Regions from separate parts of the Colwellia psychrerythraea 34H genome, predicted to be linked through region 3. Evidence: predicted binding sites of a transcription regulator. Region 3 holds the regulator's gene; each other region holds the start of a gene.

Region 1 (3,292 bases), 1.7 Mb from region 3:
TCAAATTTATTCGGATCATAATTAGTATTTGCTGATATCGCTTGGTCGACAAACTTTTGCATAATACCAACCAATTCTAAATAGCCTTGGTTATCTGGAATATTCCAGAGTAACTCATAATTGCCTTTTAGTTTTTCATACTCAGGAACAACTTGTTTCAATACACCATCTTTACTGGCTTTAATGCTTATTAAACCACGAGGTGGCTCAATACCATTAGTTGCGTTAGATATCTGTGAAGATGTTTCAGATGGCATTAATGCAGAAACTGTTGAGTTTCTTACACCATGCTTTTTAATACTTTCACGTAAACTTTCCCAATCTAAATGAAGTGGTTCACCGGTAATGTCATCGATTGTCTTTTTATAAGTATCAATCGGTAAAATTCCTTTAGATAAGAGTGTTTCATCAAATTTAGGACATGCACCTTGCTCTTTCGCTAATTCATTTGTCGCTTTGAGTAAGTAAAACTGAATAGCTTCAAAAGTGCGGTGAGTTAAGTTATTTGCACTACCGTTTGAGTAGTAAAGTCCGTTTTTAGCAAGATAGTATGCATAGTTAATAACACCTATACCTAATGTTCTTCTCGCCATGCTAGCACTTTGTGCTGCAGCAATAGGGTAGTCTTGATAATCTAATAAACTATCTAAAGCGCGAACAGCGAGATCTGCTAATCCCTCTAGTTCATCTAATGAGTCGATAGCACCTAAGTTAAATGCAGAAAGTGTACAAAGCGCAATTTCCCCATTCTCATCATTAATATCATTCATTGGCTTAGTTGGCAGGGCAATTTCTAAACACAAATTACTCTGACGAATAGCCGCTTTACTTGAATCAAATGGACTATGAGTATTACAGTGATCTACGTTTTGTAAGTAGATACGGCCGGTGCTTGCGCGTTCTTGTGCAAACAGCGTGAATAACTCGATAGCTTTAATACGTTTTTTGCGAATTGAATCATCGTTTTCATACTGTACGTATAAACGCTCAAACTTTTCTTGGTCTTCAAAGAAAGCATCATATAGTCCCGGAACATCACTAGGACTGAATAAGGTAATAGAGCCACCTTTAATTAAACGTTGGTACATCAGCTTGTTAAATTGCACACCATAATCTAAATGACGCACACGGTTTTCTTCAACACCACGGTTATTTTTAAGTACCAGTAAGCTTTCTACTTCAAGATGCCATAAAGGATAAAACAATGTAGCAGCACCGCCGCGAACACCACCTTGTGAACAACTTTTAACTGCTGTTTGGAAATGCTTAAAGAATGGGATACAACCAGTATGAAATGCTTCACCATTTCTTATCGTGCTACCTAAAGCACGAATACGACCAGCATTGACACCAATACCAGCACGTTGAGATACATATTTAACAATAGCGCTTGATGTAGCATTAATTGAATCTAAACTATCGCCACACTCAATCAATACACAAGATGAGAATTGACGTGTTGGTGTACGAACACCGGCCATGATTGGAGTAGGCAATGATATTTTAAAGCGAGAGATAGCGTGATAAAAATCTTCTACGTAACGTAAGCGAGATTCAACAGGGTATTTAGCAAACAAACATGCCGAAACTAAAATATAGAGGAATTGAGCACTTTCGTAAATTTCACCGCTAACACGGTTTTGTACTAAATACTTACCTTCAAGCTGCTTCATGGCAGCATAGCTGAAGTTTAGATCACGGCTATGGTCCATAAAGCTGGACATGTGCTCAAAGTCATCTTTAGTATAATCAGCTAACAAATGCTGATCATATTTACCCGCTTCAACTAATTTCACTACGTGATCATAAAGGGCCGGTGGCTCAAATTGTCCGTAGGCTTTTTTACGTAAATGAAATACTGCTAAACGAGCTGCCAAGTATTGATAATCTGGAGTCTCTTCAGATATCAAATCAGCAGCTGATTTAATAATAGTTTCATGAATATCTTCAGTTTTGATCCCGTCATAAAACTGAATGTGAGATTTTAATTCAACTTGAGAAACAGAAACTTGTTCTAAGCCATCCGCGGCCCAAGCAATGACACGGTGAATTTTTTCTAAATCAATGGTTTCTTTCTCACCATTTCGTTTAGTTACAAAGAGGTTGTTATTCATGAAATACCTGTAAAGCGATTATTGTTATTGTTTTTTATTCCTAATAAAAGGATCTAAAACGTCCCTAATAAAAAATCCCACATACGTATTAGAAATAAATAACTTAATACGTAGTATTAAAAATAACAACTGAGCATCAAATGCACAATATCTAGGGTTTTTTATAATTCTAGACACAAGATAGTGAGGTTTGACCTGTTTTGCAAGTGATAAAATGAGTTGATCTTTGTGATTATTTTTGCCTTAATTTAAGGGTTAGTGATGACTAACCTAGTAAGACAATTTGATTTTGGAATTTACTAAAAGCAACGATTATTTTACTTTTTTTAAGATAAATTATTTTTATAAATTATTTTTGGTCAATATTTATGTTCGCTATAATAAATTAATATAAATAAAATAAAATGTATATTTTACAAGTGGTTATGGTTTTAAGTTAAGCGCAGATTAATGTTTAAACAACTTGATTGTTTATACAACAATTATTCTGCAGGTACCTGAAGCATCGAATTTACCAAGTTTTTGAACTTTATGAACAGCTAGGGTCGTTATTTTTAAAGCTTACGACAGCACAATATATAATTAACAGCCAGTGAATAGTTGAATTTATGGTTTCCTGTAGTTGGATTGGGCTGAATTGAGCTTAATTGAGCTAGATTGTAAAGGATACCACTGTCATCAATGCACTTTAATCTGTGTTCTTCTGCTGCGAGTATTGCAAGTAAATAAGATTTTACGCTTTTATTGAGCGTTAAAAAGAAAATCAAGTATCTCGGTTTAACTAAGGTAGAAAATGCTTGAATTATTGGGGCAGGGTCAGAATGGCTTCATTAGATCCTCAGACATAAAAAAACCATTCAATGCAGTGAATGGTTTGTAGTATTAAATAGTCTTAATTGCTATTACATTATCCAAAACTGAATAATATAAATCAGACTTGCTATCTTGAACTTGAATTTTATATTCAAATCTACTGATATCATATTGTGATCTCCTATTTACTTCAAAGTTAAAATTCTGAAATAATCGAAAGAAAGACGACTCATAAAAGTTGAATCAGTAACCCTAAAAATATATAGTGGCTTTGCAAACATTTGTCATCTTTCGATTTACTTCGGTTATGCTGACTTTAGAAACCTTAAGCGCGTCAGAAACGCTTAAGGTTTTTTTGTGCCTAA
Region 2 (3,292 bases), 630 kb from region 3:
ATAACTCAATGGACTTGGTATAAGTAGCTATTTTTGTATAATATACGGTCCTCAATTTATCTGCTCCTAAATAAGGAGCAAAAAGAGCTTATCTATGACAGTTACCTCACCTCGCATTGCAACTATCTTGCTACTTATCGTCTGCTTTATTTGGGGGGTAGAGTTTGTCCCAATTGATCTTGCGATTGAAGTGATGCCAACGAATACTTTCAATGCTATTCGCTTTGCTGTGGCGACACTGTCGATGTTACCTCTGCTTTGGTTTGTGCAAAAGAAAAACAAAGGTAACTCTAAGCCTATCGATTATGTCCTCTTAATAAGGTCAGGTATGTTACTGGGCTTTTTCCTCTTTATTGGTTTTTATACTCAGACTGAAGGAATGCGTTTTACCACAGTGACTAATGCTGGTTTTATTACCGGTCTGTGTGTGCCTCTTGTTCCTGTATTAGGTTTTTTAATCTTTCGAAATGTTGTTCCTAAGTCAGTATGGATAGGCGTTGTTACCGCAACAGCGGGTCTCTATATGTTAACCATAGGAGACAAGTTAGTATTTAATAAAGGTGATATTCTGGTGTTGATCTGCGCCTTTGGTTTTGCTGGCCATATCATTATGACTGACCGCTTCGTCGATAACTTACCCATCATCCCATTAAGTATTGTACAAATTTTTGCAGTCTCTATTTACAGTACGATAGCTATATTCATTGGTCCTGACCCTGTTTTTTATTATCAGGATGCCGAGCCCGTTAGTTGGTATCAACAACTGTTTACCCCTTTGATGATATTTGCCATTTTAGTATCAGGGATCTTGGGAACCGCTTATGCTTTCTGGGCTCAATCAGTAAGTCAGACATTACTAAAACCTCATAAAGTAGCGCTTATCTTTGCTGCAGAGCCTGTCTTCGCTTGCATTGCCGCTTGGGTATTTTTGGACGAAGTGCTTGGTGAAAAAGGCATGATCGGTGCTGGATTAATTCTTGCTGGAATGCTTGTTTCAGAGTTAGGAGATCGGAAAAAACAGCCAGAACTCAGAGCGCTTGATCAGACAGCTGCACTGAAATGAAATAGCCAACGTTAAAATTAATAAATGGGTACTGAAAACACTATTTTTCATACCCATTAATTTCCCTTCTTTCTGCTATCAATGCTGAGATTAATTCACTAATCATTAGCTGAATCTGCATTATACATCCAATAACAATCACTATATATTGATCTAATAATAAAAAAATACACTATATATTGTGCTTAATTATTTTATTACCACAAGTTATCTTGATCTAAATCAACAAGCCACCACCCCGAAATACTATATATTGTGCTTATTAAAACAATAACATCTATATATAGGTGACGTATGACTTTTAACTGTATTACTCCGAGTGTTGTCTTCCAAGAAGTGCCTAATGAAATTAGCCTGTGCTTTAGTATTACCGGCTGTAAGGTCGGCTGCAAAGGTTGCCACAGCACTGAGTTATGGCAAGAAGATAATGGCGTGTTACTCACCAATACAAACTTCACCCAGTGGCTTAAAAAGTATCAAGGCCTAATCAGTTGTGTGGTGTTTTTTGGTGGTGAATGGCAAGCCAACGCTTTAATTGAAAAGCTGATCATCGCTAAAAATCATGGCCTTAAAACTTGCCTCTACTCTGGCGAAAAACATATTGATATAAATATTTCTCAACACCTTAATTTTTTAAAAACGGGTGCTTGGCATGAAACGTTAGGTGGCCTAGATAGCCCGACAACCAATCAAGTTTTTCGTAATGTCATCTCAGGTGAAAAGTTAAACCATTTATTTAACAAAGCTATCGATGTGAATACCTTCAAGGTTAATACCGTCGATGCTAGTCATTCTCAAACTACTATTTTAGAAACTAACTCTTTTAAGACTAATTCTCTCGAGACTAGTGCTTTTGAGATTAGTACTTTCGAACCTTATCAATTTACTCAAGGAGCTAACAATGTTGCGGCTTAACGAAGAACAGATCACCAATAAAAAAGATTTTATCAAACAATATTTTTCAGCAAAAAATGCAGCAGATGGCTCAAAAATGGATGCCAATGCCAACGTCAGCCATAAAAACATTGCGACGTTAGAAGCTGAGTTATTAAAAGATTGTTTTGTGCAAATTAATCGCGCGTTAGTGCATGACAAAATACGCGATACTTTTGATGCTGACTTGGCCAAAGAGTATTTACGTCAAATTGAAGATCATGAAATTTACGTGCACGATGAGACCAGTTTAAAGCCATATTGTACCTCAATTAGCATGTACCCCTTTTTATTAGACGGCTTAACTAAGTTAGGCGGTGAGTCTAAAGCACCTAAGCATTTAGAATCTTTCTGTGGCTCTTTTGTGAACCTTATTTTTGCTATTTCAGCGCAATTTGCTGGTGCGGTTGCGACTGTTGAGTTTCTCACCTATTTTGATTACTTTGCTCGCCTTGAATACGGTAATGATTATCTAAGTACGCATAAATCTGAGATAGAAAATCACTTACAACATGTGGTTTATGCTATCAATCAACCAGCGGCGGCTCGTGGATACCAGAGTGTATTTTGGAACATTTCATTATTTGATCAACATTACTTTGCTTCAATGTTTGGCGAATTTGTTTTCCCTGATTTTAGTAAACCTAATTGGCAGACCGTTGACCAGCTACAACAATTCTTCCTCGGCTGGATCAATAAGGAGCGTGAACAAGCAGTACTTACCTTCCCTGTAGTTACCGCGGCAATGCTAACTGAAAATGGCCAGTGTAAAGACCTAGATTTTGCCCGTAAACTCGCTCAACAAAAAGCTGAAGGTAATTCCTTTTTTATCTACTTATCTGACAGTGCCGATTCACTAGCCTCATGCTGTCGATTACGTAATGAAATTTCTGACAATACTTTTTCTTATACCTTAGGTGCTGGTGGTGTTGCCACAGGCTCAATTAATGTAATTACTGTTAATATGAATCGTTTAGTGCAAGACGGTCGAGATTTAAAAACAGAAATAGAAAAAATACAAAAATACCAAGTTGCTTATCGAAAATTGATGCAAGAGTATCAAGCGCAAGGCGCATTATCCGTTTACGACGCTGGGTTTATTTCACTTGATAAGCAATTTCTTACCATAGGTATTAATGGTATGGCTGAAGCGGCTGAGTTTGCCCAAATTAAAGTCGGCAATAATGAAGAATATAAGCAATTTGTTAGTACACACTTAAAAGTAATTTACCAAGCGAACCAAGCCGCTAAGAAAGAATTTGGCTATATGTTTAATACCGAGTTCGTGCCTGCTGA
Region 3 (3,292 bases):
GATCCAGAACTTTTTGAAGCAATGAGCAATGAAGTTGTTCGCCAAGAAGAGCACATTGAATTAATTGCATCTGAAAACTACTGTAGCCCGCGCGTTCTTGAAGCACAAGGCTCACAACTTACTAACAAATACGCTGAAGGTTACCCTGGCAAGCGTTACTACGGTGGTTGTGAATATGTTGATATCGCTGAGCAATTAGCGATTGATCGTGCTAAAGAATTATTTGGTGCTACTTATGCCAACGTTCAGCCTCATGCTGGTTCACAAGCTAACGCAGCTGTTTTTCAAGCTTTAGTTACACCAGGCGGTAAAGTATTAGGCATGAGCTTAGCTCATGGCGGTCACTTAACTCATGGTTCACATGTAAGCTTCTCTGGTAAGTCTTACGAAGCGTTCCAATATGGTCTTCACCCTGAAACAGGCGATATTGACTATGAAGAATTAGAACGTTTAGCTGTAGAGCACAAACCAGAAATGATTATCGGTGGTTTCTCAGCATTCTCAGGTGTTGTTGACTGGGCACGTATGCGTACAATTGCTGATAAAGTTGGCGCTTACTTCTTCGTAGATATGGCTCACGTTGCGGGTTTAATTGCTGCAGGTCTTTACCCTAACCCAGTTCCACATGCGCATGTTGTTACTACAACTACGCATAAAACATTAGCTGGCCCACGTGGCGGTTTAATTATCTCTGGTTGTGATGACGAAGCTATTTACAAAAAGTTAAACAGCGCTGTTTTCCCAGGTGGTCAAGGTGGCCCATTAATGCACATTATTGCAGCGAAAGCCGTTGCATTTAAAGAAGCATTATCGCCAGAGTTTAAAGTTTACCAACAAAATGTTTTAGCTAACGCTTTAGCAATGGTAGATGTATTACAAGACCGTGGTTATAAAGTAGTATCTAACGGTACGCAAAACCACTTATTGTTACTTGATTTAATCGATAAAGATATTACTGGTAAAGATGCTGATGCCGCTTTAGGTAAAGCACACATCACAGTAAACAAAAACTCAGTGCCAAACGATCCTCGTTCTCCGTTTGTTACATCAGGTCTACGTTTAGGTACTCCAGCGATTACTCGTCGTGGTTTTGGTATCGAAGAAACTAAGGCATTAACTGGCTGGATTTGTGACATTCTTGATGATATTGAAAATGAAGACGTTAGCAAACGTGTTCAAGACCAAGTTAAAGAGTTATGTGCTCGTTTCCCTGTTTACCAAAAGTAGCTTTTATCTTGTCGCTGTAAAGCTCAATTTAAGCGTCAAAAGTACTCATTGACTAACGTCAACTCCGTACTTTTTTCTTTAAATTGAGCCACACAGCTTAAAGCTAAATATCTACTTACACTGAAATTTGTTTAATAGTTAGTGTAAGTAAGTGAATAGTGAACTAGCGTCATACACTAAGCCTTTTATCGCTCAAGGCTTAACGGAAACTCAGTTTACTTAGCTAAATCAGTTGTTTTATATTAAAATGGTCGCCTTGAGCGGCCATTTTTTTTGTCCGTAATTTAATCTCCATTACCGTAGGTAAACCATGTATTGTCCATTTTGTTCAGCTAATGACACTAAAGTCATCGATTCACGTTTAGTTTCTGATGGCCATCAAGTAAGACGACGTCGTGAATGTTTAGCTTGTCACGAACGTTATACAACATTTGAAAGTGCTGAATTGGTGATGCCAAGAATCATAAAACGTGATGGCAGCAGAGAACCGTTTAACGAAGATAAAATGCTTAGTGGTTTAACCCGAGCATTAGAAAAACGCCCTGTAAGCATGGAACAAATAGAGTTGGCGGTTAATAAGCTGAAGTCTCAAATGCGCGCTACTGGTGAACGAGAAATTAGCAGTGAAATGCTAGGAGACTTAATTATGGCGCAGCTTAAAGAATTAGATAAAGTTGCTTACTTACGTTTCGCTTCTGTTTATTTGTCCTTTGAAGATATCAGCGAGTTTGCTGATGAGATCACGCGATTAGGAAAAGAAAAAAACGGTAAAGCAAAAAAGGCTAAACCAGCGAAAACGGCTAAATAACATGAAAACTAGTTCGCCTAACAACAAGAACACTCTTACTGAGCAAAACTTTACTGAACAAGACCACCACTTTATGTCTAGGGCTATAGATTTAGCTAAAAAAGGACATTTCACTACTTCTCCCAACCCTAGAGTTGGTTGTGTGTTAGTGAGCTATAAAGAAGGTGTTGGTAAGGTCATTGGTGAAGGTTATCATCAAAAAGCTGGGCAGGGTCATGCAGAAGTTAATGCGTTAGCTGAGGCAAAAGTGAACAATCCCGCTTTAATCAAGGGGGCTACAGCCTATGTTACCCTTGAGCCTTGCAGCCATTTTGGCCGTACGCCGCCATGTGCCAAAGCATTAGTTGATGCTGGTGTTAGTCATGTTATTGCCGCTATGGTTGATCCCAATCCACAAGTTTCTGGTAATGGTTTATCTCTATTAGAAAAAGCGGGCATCACGGTACAATCGGGTTTGTTAGAACAAAGCGCAAGGCTACTCAACGTCGGGTTTATTCATAAGATGGTCAATAATCTTCCATATGTACGCTGTAAATTAGCAGCGAGTCTTGATGGAAAAACAGCCATGGCCAGTGGCGAAAGTAAATGGATTACGTCAGCAGATGCTCGACAAGATGTTCAACGTCTACGCGCCCAGAGTTGCGCGATTATCACAGGTGCAGATTCAGTACTTTTTGATAATGCTAAGATGACAGTACGTTGGTCTGAGCTAGGTGAGTTAAAAAGTAACTACCCAAAAGAAGCCCTTCGTCAGCCTTTACGTATTGTAATTGATAGTCAAAATAGACTGACGCCAAACCTTGCATTATTCGAACATCAGTCACCAATTTTAATTATTAATGGCATAGATCCGGACTACGTTGAAAATAAAATTGAATCACATCTTGAAAACTTACCAAAATGGCCGCATTTCGTAGAACAGGTGCAATTACCTGTGACTGAAAACTCGCAGGGTAAATTGAAAATAAATTTAAAGGCTTTGTTAGAATACCTAGCAAAGCGAGGGCTCAATGATATTTTAATTGAGTCAGGCGCACGGTTAAGTGGTGCCTTTATTGAACAAAATTTAGTGAATGAACTTATTCTGTATCAAGCGCCCAAATTAATGGGTGGCGATGGTAAAAACTTAATGGAAATGCCCTCAGTATCAAAGCTGAACCAAGCCAAGGCATTAACTATTAGTGATATTCGTATGGTTGGTGTGGATATTCGCATCACTAGCCAACTTACTAATACTGAATAAATGAACACCGAATA

Evidence for each region. The regulator NrdR, encoded in region 3, represses ribonucleotide reductase genes. The targets are predictions, from matches to a motif close to AAACACNANATNTNGTGTTT.
Region 1: a site for NrdR is predicted at 2,255-2,274, ahead of nrdA (class 1a ribonucleoside-diphosphate reductase subunit alpha). Genes of this name have one in related genera too.
Region 2: a site for NrdR is predicted at 1,231-1,250, ahead of nrdG (anaerobic ribonucleoside-triphosphate reductase activating protein). Genes of this name have one in related genera too.

The regions. Positions count from the first base shown of each region.
Region 1 covers NC_003910.7:2,422,596-2,425,887, forward strand. Annotated here, with positions in the region: gene nrdA (class 1a ribonucleoside-diphosphate reductase subunit alpha) at 1-2,114, opposite strand, end outside.
Region 2 covers NC_003910.7:97,300-100,591, reverse strand. Annotated here, with positions in the region: gene CPS_RS00425 (DMT family transporter) at 95-1,063, shown strand; gene nrdG (anaerobic ribonucleoside-triphosphate reductase activating protein) at 1,358-1,978, shown strand; gene nrdD (anaerobic ribonucleoside-triphosphate reductase) at 1,965-3,292, shown strand, end outside.
Region 3 covers NC_003910.7:729,384-732,675, forward strand. Annotated here, with positions in the region: gene glyA (serine hydroxymethyltransferase) at 1-1,227, shown strand, start outside; gene nrdR (transcriptional regulator NrdR) at 1,538-2,035, shown strand; gene ribD (bifunctional diaminohydroxyphosphoribosylaminopyrimidine deaminase/5-amino-6-(5-phosphoribosylamino)uracil reductase RibD) at 2,037-3,278, shown strand.